3 regions of the Paenibacillus sp. J22P169 genome follow, and region 3 is predicted to be linked to each of the others. Evidence: predicted binding sites of a transcription regulator. Region 3 holds the regulator's gene; each other region holds the start of a gene.
The links. Region 3 encodes LexA, which represses DNA repair genes until DNA is damaged. Its sites were predicted from a motif close to CGAACATATGTTCG; they were not measured.
Positions count from the first base shown of each region.

Region 1: the regulator LexA is predicted to act here: its motif matches at 2,440-2,453, upstream of AC58QG_RS12735 (YhjD family protein).
Region 2: the regulator LexA is predicted to act here: its motif matches at 2,047-2,060, upstream of AC58QG_RS22425 (YolD-like family protein).

Region 1 is NZ_JCAUAO010000001.1:2,800,006-2,804,280, forward strand. It holds gene AC58QG_RS12720 (hypothetical protein) at 1-174, shown strand, start outside; gene AC58QG_RS12725 (YolD-like family protein) at 430-783, opposite strand; gene AC58QG_RS12730 (DNA polymerase IV) at 780-2,051, opposite strand; gene AC58QG_RS12735 (YhjD family protein) at 2,052-2,420, opposite strand; gene AC58QG_RS12740 (ATP-dependent DNA ligase) at 2,885-3,745, shown strand; gene AC58QG_RS12745 (hypothetical protein) at 4,242-4,275, shown strand, end outside.
Region 2 is NZ_JCAUAO010000004.1:491,934-496,208, reverse strand. It holds gene AC58QG_RS22435 (hypothetical protein) at 139-711, opposite strand; cyclic di-AMP (ydaO/yuaA leader) riboswitch at 718-888, opposite strand; gene AC58QG_RS22430 (hypothetical protein) at 1,237-1,749, shown strand; gene AC58QG_RS22425 (YolD-like family protein) at 1,781-2,029, opposite strand; gene AC58QG_RS22420 (APC family permease) at 2,562-4,275, opposite strand, start outside.
Region 3 is NZ_JCAUAO010000001.1:1,628,097-1,632,371, reverse strand. It holds gene glnA (type I glutamate--ammonia ligase) at 1-213, shown strand, start outside; gene AC58QG_RS07715 (aminopeptidase) at 406-1,644, shown strand; gene lexA (transcriptional repressor LexA) at 1,714-2,331, opposite strand; gene AC58QG_RS07705 (LysM peptidoglycan-binding domain-containing protein) at 2,476-2,877, shown strand; gene AC58QG_RS07700 (DUF896 domain-containing protein) at 3,024-3,209, shown strand; gene AC58QG_RS07695 (HAD family hydrolase) at 3,249-4,040, shown strand; gene AC58QG_RS07690 (1,2-dihydroxy-3-keto-5-methylthiopentene dioxygenase) at 4,118-4,275, opposite strand, start outside.

The DNA.
Region 1 (4,275 bases), 1.2 Mb from region 3:
ACAACAAATATTGAGCTCTTTACAGCTGCACTATCACAAACGTATGTGGTCGTTAGCAAAAACGATTTGCTCGAAAATGCAGGCATTATACGCGAGTATTGCGAAAATTATGTCAGAATCGGTGACTCTTGGTTCGCACGATCAATGTACCAATTCAACATTATACAGAGATAAATACCAAAGAAATAAGCAGCTAATTCCCTGAAAATCGCTTTACGCTCTTAGTTTTCTAGTAAGGCTTATTGTTTAAGTGAATGGGGATTTTTGTGTTTTTTACAGTAAATTGAACCCTTGTCCCAACTGAATATTAATTTACTTTTAAGAATTACAAAAAAGGGACACTCGCCAAATAGACGATATCCCTTTGGTTTGCATATAAGTGCCCAAGCTGACTACGTGCCCGCGCGCTGTTGTCTTTTCGTCACACTTTTAGTCTACATCAATCCACTCGTGACTAAATATAGCCTTTAATACATCCTTGTAGTTAATCCAGTCCCACTCATCAACTTCACGATCAATTCTAAATTCTCCTTGTTTACAGCGTGTCACAATGCCTGTAACGGTACGCATCTTATATTCACCGTATAAGGTGAGCTCCACCGACCTTTTGTACATTTGCGACTGACTTAACGTAGCTGAAATGTTTTGTACTTCTTGCTCATCGAGAACTAGCCTTTGGATACGATGCGATTCTTTCTGGCTTCCTATTGCTGACTCTTTATGTTGAGGAAGCATCATCCTACTAGATTCCCATAGACCATTCATTTCTAGTTTCTTACTCATCTATAGTGACCTCCAATTTTACTCGCTCTGTCTGTTGCAAGTCCTGCTTTCATAAGACTGGAAGCACGAACGATTGCTGTATTTCCAAATCGATCCTTTATGCCATCTACTACTCGATCAAGGTCACGTAATTTCTTTACATCTTCGAACAAATCAAGTTGAGTAACTTCTTCCACTGCAAGAGTTCCCAGTGTAACTCCTACCTTCCGTACGGGCAATCCGTTCCAATTGCGACGAAATATTTCACGTACAGAGTCGTAAACTTTCAACGTATGATTCGTATTCAGTGGCATCTTTCGTTGTTGACTGAAGCCAGTTGGAGAGTCATATGGCGAACACATACAGAAAACGTGAACTGTCCCGCTTGTAAAACCCTTCGATCTAGCATCGCGGCACACTTCTTCCGTTAATTCCAAAAGGACTATATCAACCTCTTCAACTGTCAAATAATCCCGAGGAAGCGTCATAGCGTGGCCGATCGATTTTGGTGCAATATCGAACGTTCCAGGCGTAACCGGACTATCGTCTAGTCCGTTTGCCGTTCTCCACATAACTTCCGCTTGAATATCCGATTGTTTCCCAAAACGTGCGCGGAATTTTTGTTTGAGTGTCGCCAGCGGAGTTTTAGCCACATGACCTATCGTGGTCATACCAAGTGCAACAAAATGACGCGTCATTCGTGAGCCAACTCCATACATCTTATCGATGGATAACGGCCAAAGGACTCGCTCAACATCATCTTTGCCTAGCGTAAAAATTCCACTAGCATTCTTCTTTGCAAAATTATCTGTTGCCTGCTTTGCAAGTATTTTAGTCGGTCCGATGCCTACTCGGATTCTTACGTTCATAGATGCAGCAACTTTCTGTTGAATCATTACTGCGAGCTCAGTTGGTGTACAGCCGAAATGTTTAAGCGAACCTGTCACGTCCAAGAACTGCTCATCAATTGAGAATATCTCAACTAGATCAGTATATTTTTCGTATATAGCTGTAATTGCGAGAGAGACATCAATATAACGCTGCATATGCGGGCGCATCACGATAGCATTTGGACACAGTTGCAACGCTTCACCAAGCCGTTGGGCCGTGGTAACTCCAAAGCTTTTTGCAATTGGACATGCCGCCAAAATAATCCCTGATCTTCTTGCGGGATCCCCAGCCACAACTACTGGCAGATTATCAAGTCCTGGATGAGTAGCCTTTTCAACGCTTGCATAAAATGACTGACAGTCTGATAGAAAAATTGTCCTCTCACATTTCTTGCTCATCTAAACGCGCCTCCGCATGTTCATCAGAGTAGTCATTAATTCTGCTTTAACTAAACTTCGTAGCATTGTGAAATAGTAGATGTATCCGCGGACTTTGTATTCTACATTAATACCGATAGCATTTGTGGTTGTGTTTAGCACTTTGATATCACGCTTTTTCATATTGTTCTTAATACTTTGTATTTGAGGGTAGATATCGCTCTCCACTTCTTTCAAATAAAAGAGAACATGGTTATATACGATTTTATCTTTATATATCTTCAGCTCCTCCATGTCCCTGGTTAACATATCGAGCAAAATGGGTAATAACGTATACTCTTTAATAATTTGAACATCCTCCGCATTCTCAACTCTTGATACAACACTCATCTTTTCACCACCATTATATAAAACATATGTTCGTATAAATTATTATATACCGAACACGTATTCGTTATGCAAGTACTAAAAATAAAAAAATCCCCACTGACCAATTACGGTCAATCAGGGATTTGCTATCTTTACTACTTCAACAAGTGGGGTTTTCTTCAATCAAAGACTAGTTACATCAATAAGCTCCGGAATGTGTCATTTAACGACAGCTTGTATTAATGCTATGCTAAGTTAATTACAAGGCTGCGAAGCCTAACTCGGAAATCATGACTCCGGGCTTATTCACCCCTGTGGTTCATCTTCCTTTAAGAGCGAAATATACTGGAAATGAGATAGCAGTTGCAATGCTCAAACAAACAAATGAACTAGGGATTACTATTTTTTTCATTTAACAAGACTCCTTAATTCCTCTAAATTCCATTAGTCACAGACTGCTCTAAGGTGTACCATTATTATGGGTGATGAAGAAAATGTTTATTCCTCCAATGCTTTTACAATACAGTAAAAACAACCTGGCATTTGATGACTCTGCCACTTTTGCCGAACTCAAGTGGGATGGCATAAGGTTGATTGTTTCTAATTTAGATGAACTAAATCTATATACAAAAAATACAAATGCAACAGCTAAATATCCAGAGCTACACAACCCGCCTATCCCGAAAGGGACCATACTAGATGGCGAAATTGTAGTACTTGATGAACAAGGTCGAGCCGATTTTGAAGCGTGTAACACAGGATTTCGATCCAGCAAGAGTAGAAAGCCAGTCGTATTTATGGCGTTTGATATCTTGTACCACCGCGGCGTAGATGTAACTAGTATGCCATTAGAACAACGAAAGCAGCTTCTTGAAGAGACTATGCAGGAAAGTGAAAACTACAGAATTGTACGGCCAATACAGGGCAGCACACAGGATTTCTTTAATATCGTATGTCAGCATGGGCTTGAAGGAATCGTGATAAAAAAGAAGGCTTCAAAGTATGAAACCGATTTACGATTATCGCGCTCAATTCGCTCGTGGTCATGGCAAAAGGTAATTAATTATCAAATAGCAGAAGTCTATATAACTGGATATAGCAAGAAGGAACATTCATGGCTACTTGGTTATCCCGACGGAGACAAGATTAGACCAATCGGTGCTTTGGAGTTGGGAATAACGCAGTCAGCTCGCCAATCCATGTGGCCAGTATTCCAGGCATACAAAAGTGGCGAGAGCAAAGATCACGTATTTGTCAAACCATTAGTTCGTTGTAAGGTAAAGTACCGGGACTGGTATAAATCAGGTTTAATGCGGTTGCCAGTCTTCGAGGAATTTATTGTTTAGGGGTTGAGGTCATGGAATACAAAGTAAAGCATAAGGTATCGGGCGAAGTTAAAACACTGAGTCATTTAGAGATTAATGACATGGTGTATAATGATGCTAAGCAGATAATTGTGTTTTTGATATAAGAATGGAAGCCTATATTTTACTTGATGATATTTATGAATAAAGTAATAATCAAAACCAAACAATTAAGCACAAAAAAGCCCTGGGGATGCTCCCTATGGGTTTATTCTTTTTGTTCGATAAAATTTATATCTTCATTTCATTCCTCGTTCTAAGCACCAACAGATGTAAAAATAAAATATTAGATTGATGTGTTGATCCCACACAACAAACTGCCAGAGTTCGTAAAATATTATTAGACTGACTCCAATAATAGAAACAGCGGCAGCCATGGACGAGAAAACAAAGTCCTGATACAACCATTAATTTCGCTTATTTATCTGAATAACATATTTTTTTTACACAACTTAAAGACGTTTAGGAGGTGAAAAAAATGTCTAATCTAAACAACAACCGTAATTCTCAAA
Region 2 (4,275 bases), on a different contig from region 3:
AGAAACTATGGCATCCGTATAAAAAAAGTATAAAAATATGGATTCTCGTGTCGCCCAACCTAGTTAAATTAAAAGAGCACCTCCCCACGCAATTACAAGTGGTTGAAGGTGCTCTTTGAATTGGAATCAAGCTCTCTCTTAGAAAGAGATATACGCGCCAGAATGCTCAAATAAATAAGTGCGATCAGTTAGGCATGGTAGTTCTTGTTCACTTGCAGTTGATAAGTTCTCTAGCTTTTCAGATAAATTCGTTAGTGCAGATGCCATTAAATGAGATCTTACTTCTCCCCATGCCTCTTGTTTCTGATGAACGTACTGCAAACCGTCCTTAAGGGTTAAACCTTTGAGCTTCTGGAAAACAGCCGCCCATTGAACGAAATCCCCTTTAAGGTTGCCGCATGGAATCACGAATTGCCCTAAACCACATGTTCCGAGATTCGTTGAAATCGTCAGTAAACCGCAATGACAGTTCGTGCCATGCCCAGGCTGCAATTTATCGGATAATTCACAATCAAATCGAAAACATTCAATGCGGGTAATTTGACATTCCTTCGTACATGCATCTGATTCTCTTACTAGCGTCAGGGGTTCGGGGTACATAATAGATTCACTCTCCTCAATTGTGAACAACAAAAAGAAGCCAAAGAGCAGAGAATCTCTACTCACGGGCTTCGGAGCAGCGAGAATAATCGCGCTGCGGAAGGCACGCAAAGAAGGTGGTTCTCTCCCAATACGCTTACGAGGTTAGCTGTCGGATTCGGGCTTGGAAGTGCCCTACTTTGGCAAGCTGCGCTTGCTTTAGATTCACCCCGAGGAACCGATTCTACATGACGATCGGCTCCGGTTGGTTCCCCCGTTTCCCTTGCGGGAACTCAGCGTTGTGCATCTATGTGTTGTTGCTGAACCGAATGTTACGCCGTTTGCTCATGGATGTAAAATGCGCTGGAAGCACTTATTTCGCAATCTGTGGTAGGTGATGTTTATGAAAGCGCGACCAATTATAAAACACATGCATTTTCGATAGAAATGCTTCGACTTACTTCCGTTTTTGCCATTTTGCTGTAATCCGGCCTATGCTCCAACGACGTTTAGAAAACCAACGGATTTACATTTTTATTCTATTTTTATACGTTTGCTATTCATTCTTTACCCCCTTTTTATACGGTTCAAACATACAATTATGACATATATTCATTCACTACCGACTCTGAGACTAAGTCAAAAAGGAGAACTGTCATGACTTCCTCCCCCCGTTATTATTTAGGGATAGCACCTCATTTGTTAAATCCGGTTGATTTACATTACGAGTGGTTTGGTGTCTTATGGCTAGAAGAGGAAAATCATTTCCCTATCATTGTTGGTTACTGGTTTTCTAAAGAAAAGTCCGAGATTACACAAGATGCTATCCTGTCCGGATTTTCAACATGGACCGAAATATCTGATCATCAAATCATTAAGAGAATGTATCAGTCTATAAGAAACAAGCAAAAGAAACAGGATTGGGAGAAGCGGACTCGCTTGTCTATCCGTACGATTTTCAAATCACCTTGGAATGAAGTTGCCTCAGGATTGTATATCATCAAATCGCGGGAGACATACCCCCTTCATGTTTCTGCCGTTCTGAAGAAGAAATTCTTTGTTTGGTTGGAACATGCCGCCGTCTGTGAAACAGAGGAAGAGCTTCGTGGGTTTATGAAACGGGTAAGTGAAGAGCATCAGATGGAAATCTTAATGAAAAAAAGCCGTTAAAATAACAAAAAGCTTCAGATAACAAAGAATGTTAGATGAAGCTTTCCCTGTATGTAGCAATTTCTGCACTAAGTAGATCATCAAGTGGAATCCAGTCGATACCCTCTTCATGAGATACCTTTATTCTTCTAGATTCCTGATCAAGCTTAGTTATTAAACCGGTAATCTGACGGTCACCCTTGTCATCATATATGCTCAAGATGATAAATTTCTGATCTTGAAGAGCTTCACTAATTACATTCGCTAATTTTTCATTCTGTCGATTTACGTTAAATTTCATTCCCTCACACCCTCATAAGAACATTAGTTCGTAAAAATATTATACGCTTAATATCACATGAGGTAAAGTAATCGTAAATAATTAATTATTGAGCATTGGGTTCCCGTGCCGCAGGAGCATTCCCTGCCCAGTTAGTCGAAAAAATCGACTAACTCACGTGCCGGAGGAGCTTTCCGTACCCTATTAGTCGATAAAATCGACTAACTCACGTGCCGGAGGAGCTTTCCGTACCCTATTAGTCGATAAAATCGACTAACTCACGTGCCGGAAGAGCTTTCCGTACCGAGTTAGTCGAGTAAATCGACTAATTCACGTGCCGGAGGAGCTTTCCGTGCCCAGTTAGTCGACTAAATCGACTAACTCGCGGGTCGGAGGAGCAGCTTTCCGTACCCACTTAGTCGAAAAAATCGACTTACTCACGTGCCGGAGGAGCATTCCGTGCCCAGTTAGTCGAAAAAATCGACTTACTCACATGCCGGAGGAGTTTCCCCTTTTGAAACTCACTATCCCGTCAAGCCGCAGCCACCCCATCCTACTTTTTCAAATGATACGGCACAGTCGTCACAATCAAGTTCCGCTTATACAGCAGGAAGGCCCTTATCAGCAAGCTGGATTGATTGTGCAGGATGTTATGCCAATTTTTCTTGGGTATAAACTGTGGGATGATCACGGTTACCCGGAATTTAGACTCCGAAGCCTTGTGTTCCACCGTATCAATGAATTTGGTCAGCGGATGAACAATACTTCGATAATGGGAATGCAGCGTGACTAAACGCACATCGGGCTGCCACTTCTGCCATTTCTCCTCAAACTTTTTCTCATCGTCTCGTTCAAAAGCCACATACACCGCAATAATTTGATCGGGTGAAAGTGATTTGGCATAGTTCAACGAATTCTCCACCACATTGGTGAAGCCTGCAACTGGTACGATCATGACATTCCCTTCAATCGGGATGACGGGTTCACAAGAAGTGAGGCGCAATTGTTCAGCGATCGCATCGTAGTGTTTTTTAATTTGATGAAAAATAAAAACAATGAGCGGGAGGAAAATGAGGACACTCCACACTTGTCCAAATTTGGTGATAAAGAAGATCATCATGACGATAAAGCTCATGAATGCGCCAACCAAATTTACTGATAATTTGAGCAACCAGCCTCTCGGCTTTTCCCGAATCCACTTCACCAACATTCCTGTCTGAGCCAGTGTAAAGGGGATAAACACCCCCACGGCATAGAGTGGGATGAGCTGCTCCGTTTGCCCTTTGAACACAATAATTAACAGCATGGAGGTAACGGCTAGGAAGATAATCCCGTTCGAATAGCCCAATCTGTCTCCGCGCATGGTAAACATTTTGGCAATAAATTTATCTTTGGCCAGATTAACCGCCAACAAGGGAAACGCAGAATACCCCGTATTCGCTGCAAGAACAAGGATCATCGCGGTTGTGCCTTGGACGATATAATACATCAGATTCTTACCGAATGTAACAGTCGCTATCTGGGAAACGACGGTTTCCTTCTCGCGCGGCGCAATGCCGTAGTAGTACGCTAGGTAGATAATGCCCGCGAACAGAATGGCTAATAAAAGGCCCATAGCCATCAAAGTTTTCGAAGCATTGTTCGGGGCAGGAGTCTTAAAGTTAGGAATCGCATTGGAAATCGCCTCAACCCCAGTTAAAGCCGAGCTGCCTGAGGAGAAGGCTCTTAGCAATATGAATAGTGATATTCCCGCTACGGGTGTCCCCAATGGCGCATGTAAATCGGCTGAGATTTGGCCAGTAACAATTTTGTACAAACCAACACCAATGAGGATAAGCAATGCCACCACAAACAAATAAACGGGATACGCTAGAATAGACGCCGACTCTGTTATACCGCGGAGATTGAGGATCGTAATAAAGAACACCAGCGCTAATGCAATAGGGACCGTGTAGGCATGTAAGCTTGGGAAAGCTGATGTTATCGCGTCGGTACCTGCAGAAATACTTACCGCTACAGTCAAAATGTAATCGACCAATAAGGACCCGCCTGCGAACAACCCAGCGTTCATACCTAGGTTCTCTTTCGAAACGACATAGGCACCTCCCCCATGCGGATAAGCAAAGATGATTTGTCTATATGACAATATAAGGGCTACTAACAGAAACAGAACACCGCAAGCGATAGGGATTGTATACCAGAAAGCTGCTGCGCTAATCGTAATTAAGACAATTAGAATCTGCTCTGGACCATAAGCAACCGAGGAA
Region 3 (4,275 bases):
ATGACAGAAGAAGAGCGTGAAGCCGAAGGTATTCCTAGCTTACCTCTTAACTTGAAACAAGCACTAGACGAGTTGCTTCGTGATGATGTTGTTTGCGATACACTTGGGGAACATGCTCTAGCTCATTTCTATGAGTTGAAAGAAATTGAGTGGGACATGTACCGCACACAAGTTCACCAATGGGAAAGAGATCAGTATCTGTCTCTGTACTAGAATTAACGAAACCCTTGACGCTCTTGGCGTTGAGGGTTTTTCTCTTATGGAGCAGCCTATCATTGCCAATCCCTCATGGGGTACGGTATCATAGAGATGGGTTTTACTTGACAACTAGATACTACTTTAAGCTTATCAATCTCAATTATGTGAGTTGATGGGCTTTTTAACGCGAAGGAGACGAATTGAACTATGGACAATTTCAATAGTAATTTAGAAAAGTATGCAGAGTTAGTGATTCGAATTGGGGTCAATTTGAATAAAGGTCAGGATTTGTTGGTGGAAGCGCCAATTGAGACCCTTGACTTAACAAGGCTTATCGTGCAGAAGGCTTATGAAGCAGGTGCGAATTATGTGCACGTGCACTGGCAAGATGATGTCGTTACACGCAGTAAATTTGATCATGCGCAAGATGAGTCGATGGACTATTACCCAGAGTGGTACACGACGATGTTAGAACGTTTTGTGGAGAATGGCGGAGCGTTGTTGAACATTAAGGTGCCGAATCCGAATCTGTACGATGGTATTGATGCTAGTTTAATTTCGCGGGCATCGAAAGCGGCATCAACGGCGAGAGCAAAATATCAACACTATGTTAGAACGGGTGAGTTCAGCTGGTGTTTAATTAAAGCTCCTACAGAAGCTTGGGCGAATATGGTGTATGCGGATCTACCAGAAGAGCAACGAATTCCAGCGATGTGGGATGCTATTTTCACATTCAATCGTGTTTATGAAGAAGATCCCGTTGCGGCATGGCAGGCACATTTGGATACATTGAAGGCTACGCATAGCTTGTTGAATGAAAGAAGCTATAAAGCGCTGCGCTATAGAGCGACGGGAACGGATCTACGTGTTGAGTTGCCTGAAGGACATATTTGGCTGGGCGGGGATAATGAGAACGCTCGAGGCATCCGTTATGTAGCTAATATGCCGACAGAAGAAGTGTTTACCATTCCGAACCGAACAGGTGTTAGTGGTACGGTGGCGAGTACGATGCCGTTAAATATCAATGGGGCGTTGGTGGATCGGTTTTCATTTACGTTCGAAGCTGGAAAGGTTGTAGACTTCCAGGCAGAGGTGGGTTATGACCATTTGGCACGCCTATTGGATATGGATGAAGGTGCACGATATTTAGGAGAAGTAGCACTTGTGCCGTTTGATTCTCCGATTTCCAATATCAACCGTATTTTCTATAACACAGGCATTGACGAGAATGCTTCTTGCCATTTGGCATTAGGTAGTTGCTATCCGATCAATTTGAAGGAAGGTACTACGCTGTCCAATGCGGAATTGAAAGCTCGTGGAGGGAATAGCTCGTTGATACATGTGGATTTCATGATTGGGTCTGCGGAGCTTGAGATTGATGGGGAACTAGCCGATGGGACGATCGAGCCAATCTTTCGTGCGGGAAACTGGGTATTAGCGTTTTAAAGCTAAAAAGCAAGGAACTCAAGTGTTTGAACACTTTGAGTCCTTGCTTTTTTTGATGTTTCCGTGTTCTTACATATCCCGGAACAAGCCAATGACACGACCGAGAATTGTCACATTCTTCAATAGAATGGGTTGTAGGGCAGAGTTCTCCGGTTGAAGGCGAATATGATCCTTCTCCTTGTAGAAACGCTTAACAGTAGCTTCATCATCTTCCGTCATCGCGACGACGATATCACCGTTGTTCGCTGTTTGTTGTTGTTTAACAATGACATAATCGCCATTATGAATACCAGCTTCAATCATACTGTCACCCATAATGCTAAGCATGAACACATTGTTATCGCCAACCATGCTTGAAGGAAGTGGGAAATAGTCTTCGATATTCTCAGTAGCTGTAATCGGAACACCAGCTGTTACTTTACCAATGAGGGGAACACGAGCGACGGAGACTGCGAATTGGGATTCTGCACCATCAAGCCCTAGGATTTCGATTGCACGCGGTTTAGTAGGATCTCGACGAATCATGCCTTTTTTCTCAAGACGCTCCAAATGCCCATGTACAGTGGAACTGGATGCTAGTCCAACAGCTTCGCCGATTTCTCTAACGGAAGGCGGGTAGCCCTTATCTTTCACTTCGTTCTTAATGAATTCCATTATTGCTTGTTGACGCTGCGAAATTTTACTCATAAGATATCACTCCAATACTGGGAATCATTACCCAAAGTATAACATAGAACCCGAGTTCGTACAAACATAAGTTCGAGAAATGGTTGACTCAAACATGTGTTCGTGTTATTCTAATATCAGAACAAACGTTTGGGGGATGATTTTATGTATATGGCTTATTCGCAATCTAACGCAAGAACAACACTTCAAGGTACTGCTCAAGCATCCAAAGGGATGACGACTAAACGGGGTCATGCGAAACTACTACTTCGTTTCTTGCTGATAGCAGTAATACTTGGAACTGTATTTTCGTTCGGTGCGATCGTACAAGCCTATGCAGGTGATAGTACTGTTACAATGTCTACACCAACAGCATCCGTTCAACCATCGGCGCAAACTATCCAACACGAGAAGATTGTCATTCAAAGCGGTGATACACTATGGGAAATAGCAGATTCTCACAAAAAGCCTGGAGAGAACACACGTTCTTACATCGAGAAGTTGAAAGCATTTAATCATTTGTCGAGCAGTTCTTTGCAAGAGGGACAAGTTCTATTACTTCCTTAATGAGTACATTTCTAGCTACCTATATAGATGAATGTTCGAGCCATAGACACATTAGTGTCCATGGCTCTTTACGATGTATCCTTGACAATCACAATCTCTGATGGCAAAGTAGTACTCATATTGAAATTTTGACTGGGAGGATTACAATGAGTGACAGCATGGATAAAACGATTGAGCGTATCAATGAATTAGCTCGCAAAGCGAAGACAGTTGGCTTAACAGATGCAGAGCTGGATGAGCGCAACGAGTTGAGAAAGAAATATATTGATGCATTCAGAGGTAACCTGAAAGTCCAACTGGATTCCATTAAGTTTACTGACGAAGAGAATTAAGCCTACTCATAGATACTACATTCAAAGGGGAAATGAATGATGACGTTGAAAGCTGTGCTTTTTGATTTGGATGATACCCTGTTATGGGATGACCGAAGTGTAGAAGAAGCGTTTGCAGCAACCTGTGCAGCAGCGGCGAAGCAAGTTAACGTGAATCCGGAGGAATTAGAAGCATCTGTTCGTAAAGAAGCGAGAAGTTTATACGAATCCTTCGAGACGTTCCCATTTACCAAAATGATTGGGATTAACCCATTTGAAGGGCTATGGGCTAACTTCACACAAGGTGAGGACGAAAACTTCCGCAAATTAGAGAAGCTAGCACCTGGCTATCGCACAGAATCTTGGACTAGAGGGCTTGCAGCGCTTGGAATTGAAGATCGTGAGCTTGGGTACAAGCTAGGTGAATTATTTGCCGCTGAACGTCGCAGTCGTCCTTATGTATATGAAGAAACCTTCCGTGTGTTAGATGCCTTGAAAGGCAATTACAAACTTCTTCTATTAACAAACGGTTCACCAGATTTGCAAAAAGAGAAATTAGCAGGCGTTCCTGCCATTGCTCCTTACTTCGATCACATTGTTATTTCAGGTGAATTTGGACAAGGGAAGCCAGCTGCAGCAATTTTCAAATATGCACTGGGTCTGCTTGAGATTGATGCTGAGGAAGGGATCATGATAGGGGACAAGCTAACGACAGATATTTTGGGGTCGGGAAGCATTGGGATGCGTAACATTTGGATTAATCATCACGGGCTTCAAAGTGGCGAAGAAATCGTCCCTGCTTATGAAGTAACGCGTCTTCAAGAAATTTTACCGATTATTACGAACGGTTAGTACAATAGAAAGAAAGCCCAACAGCTATTCAAGACTTCGCGGTCTGATAGGCTGATGGGCTTTTTCATATGTGGCTATTAAGCTTTGATAAAGTCAGGATCATCGATGTTGTGAGCAATCCAACCATCTTTTTCGATGAAAAGGCGAACAGCTACGATCTCACGGTTTTCCATCAGAGTGAAGAAGTGATTCGTGTTCTCTGGAACGGAGATGACATCTCCTGGCTCAAGTTCAA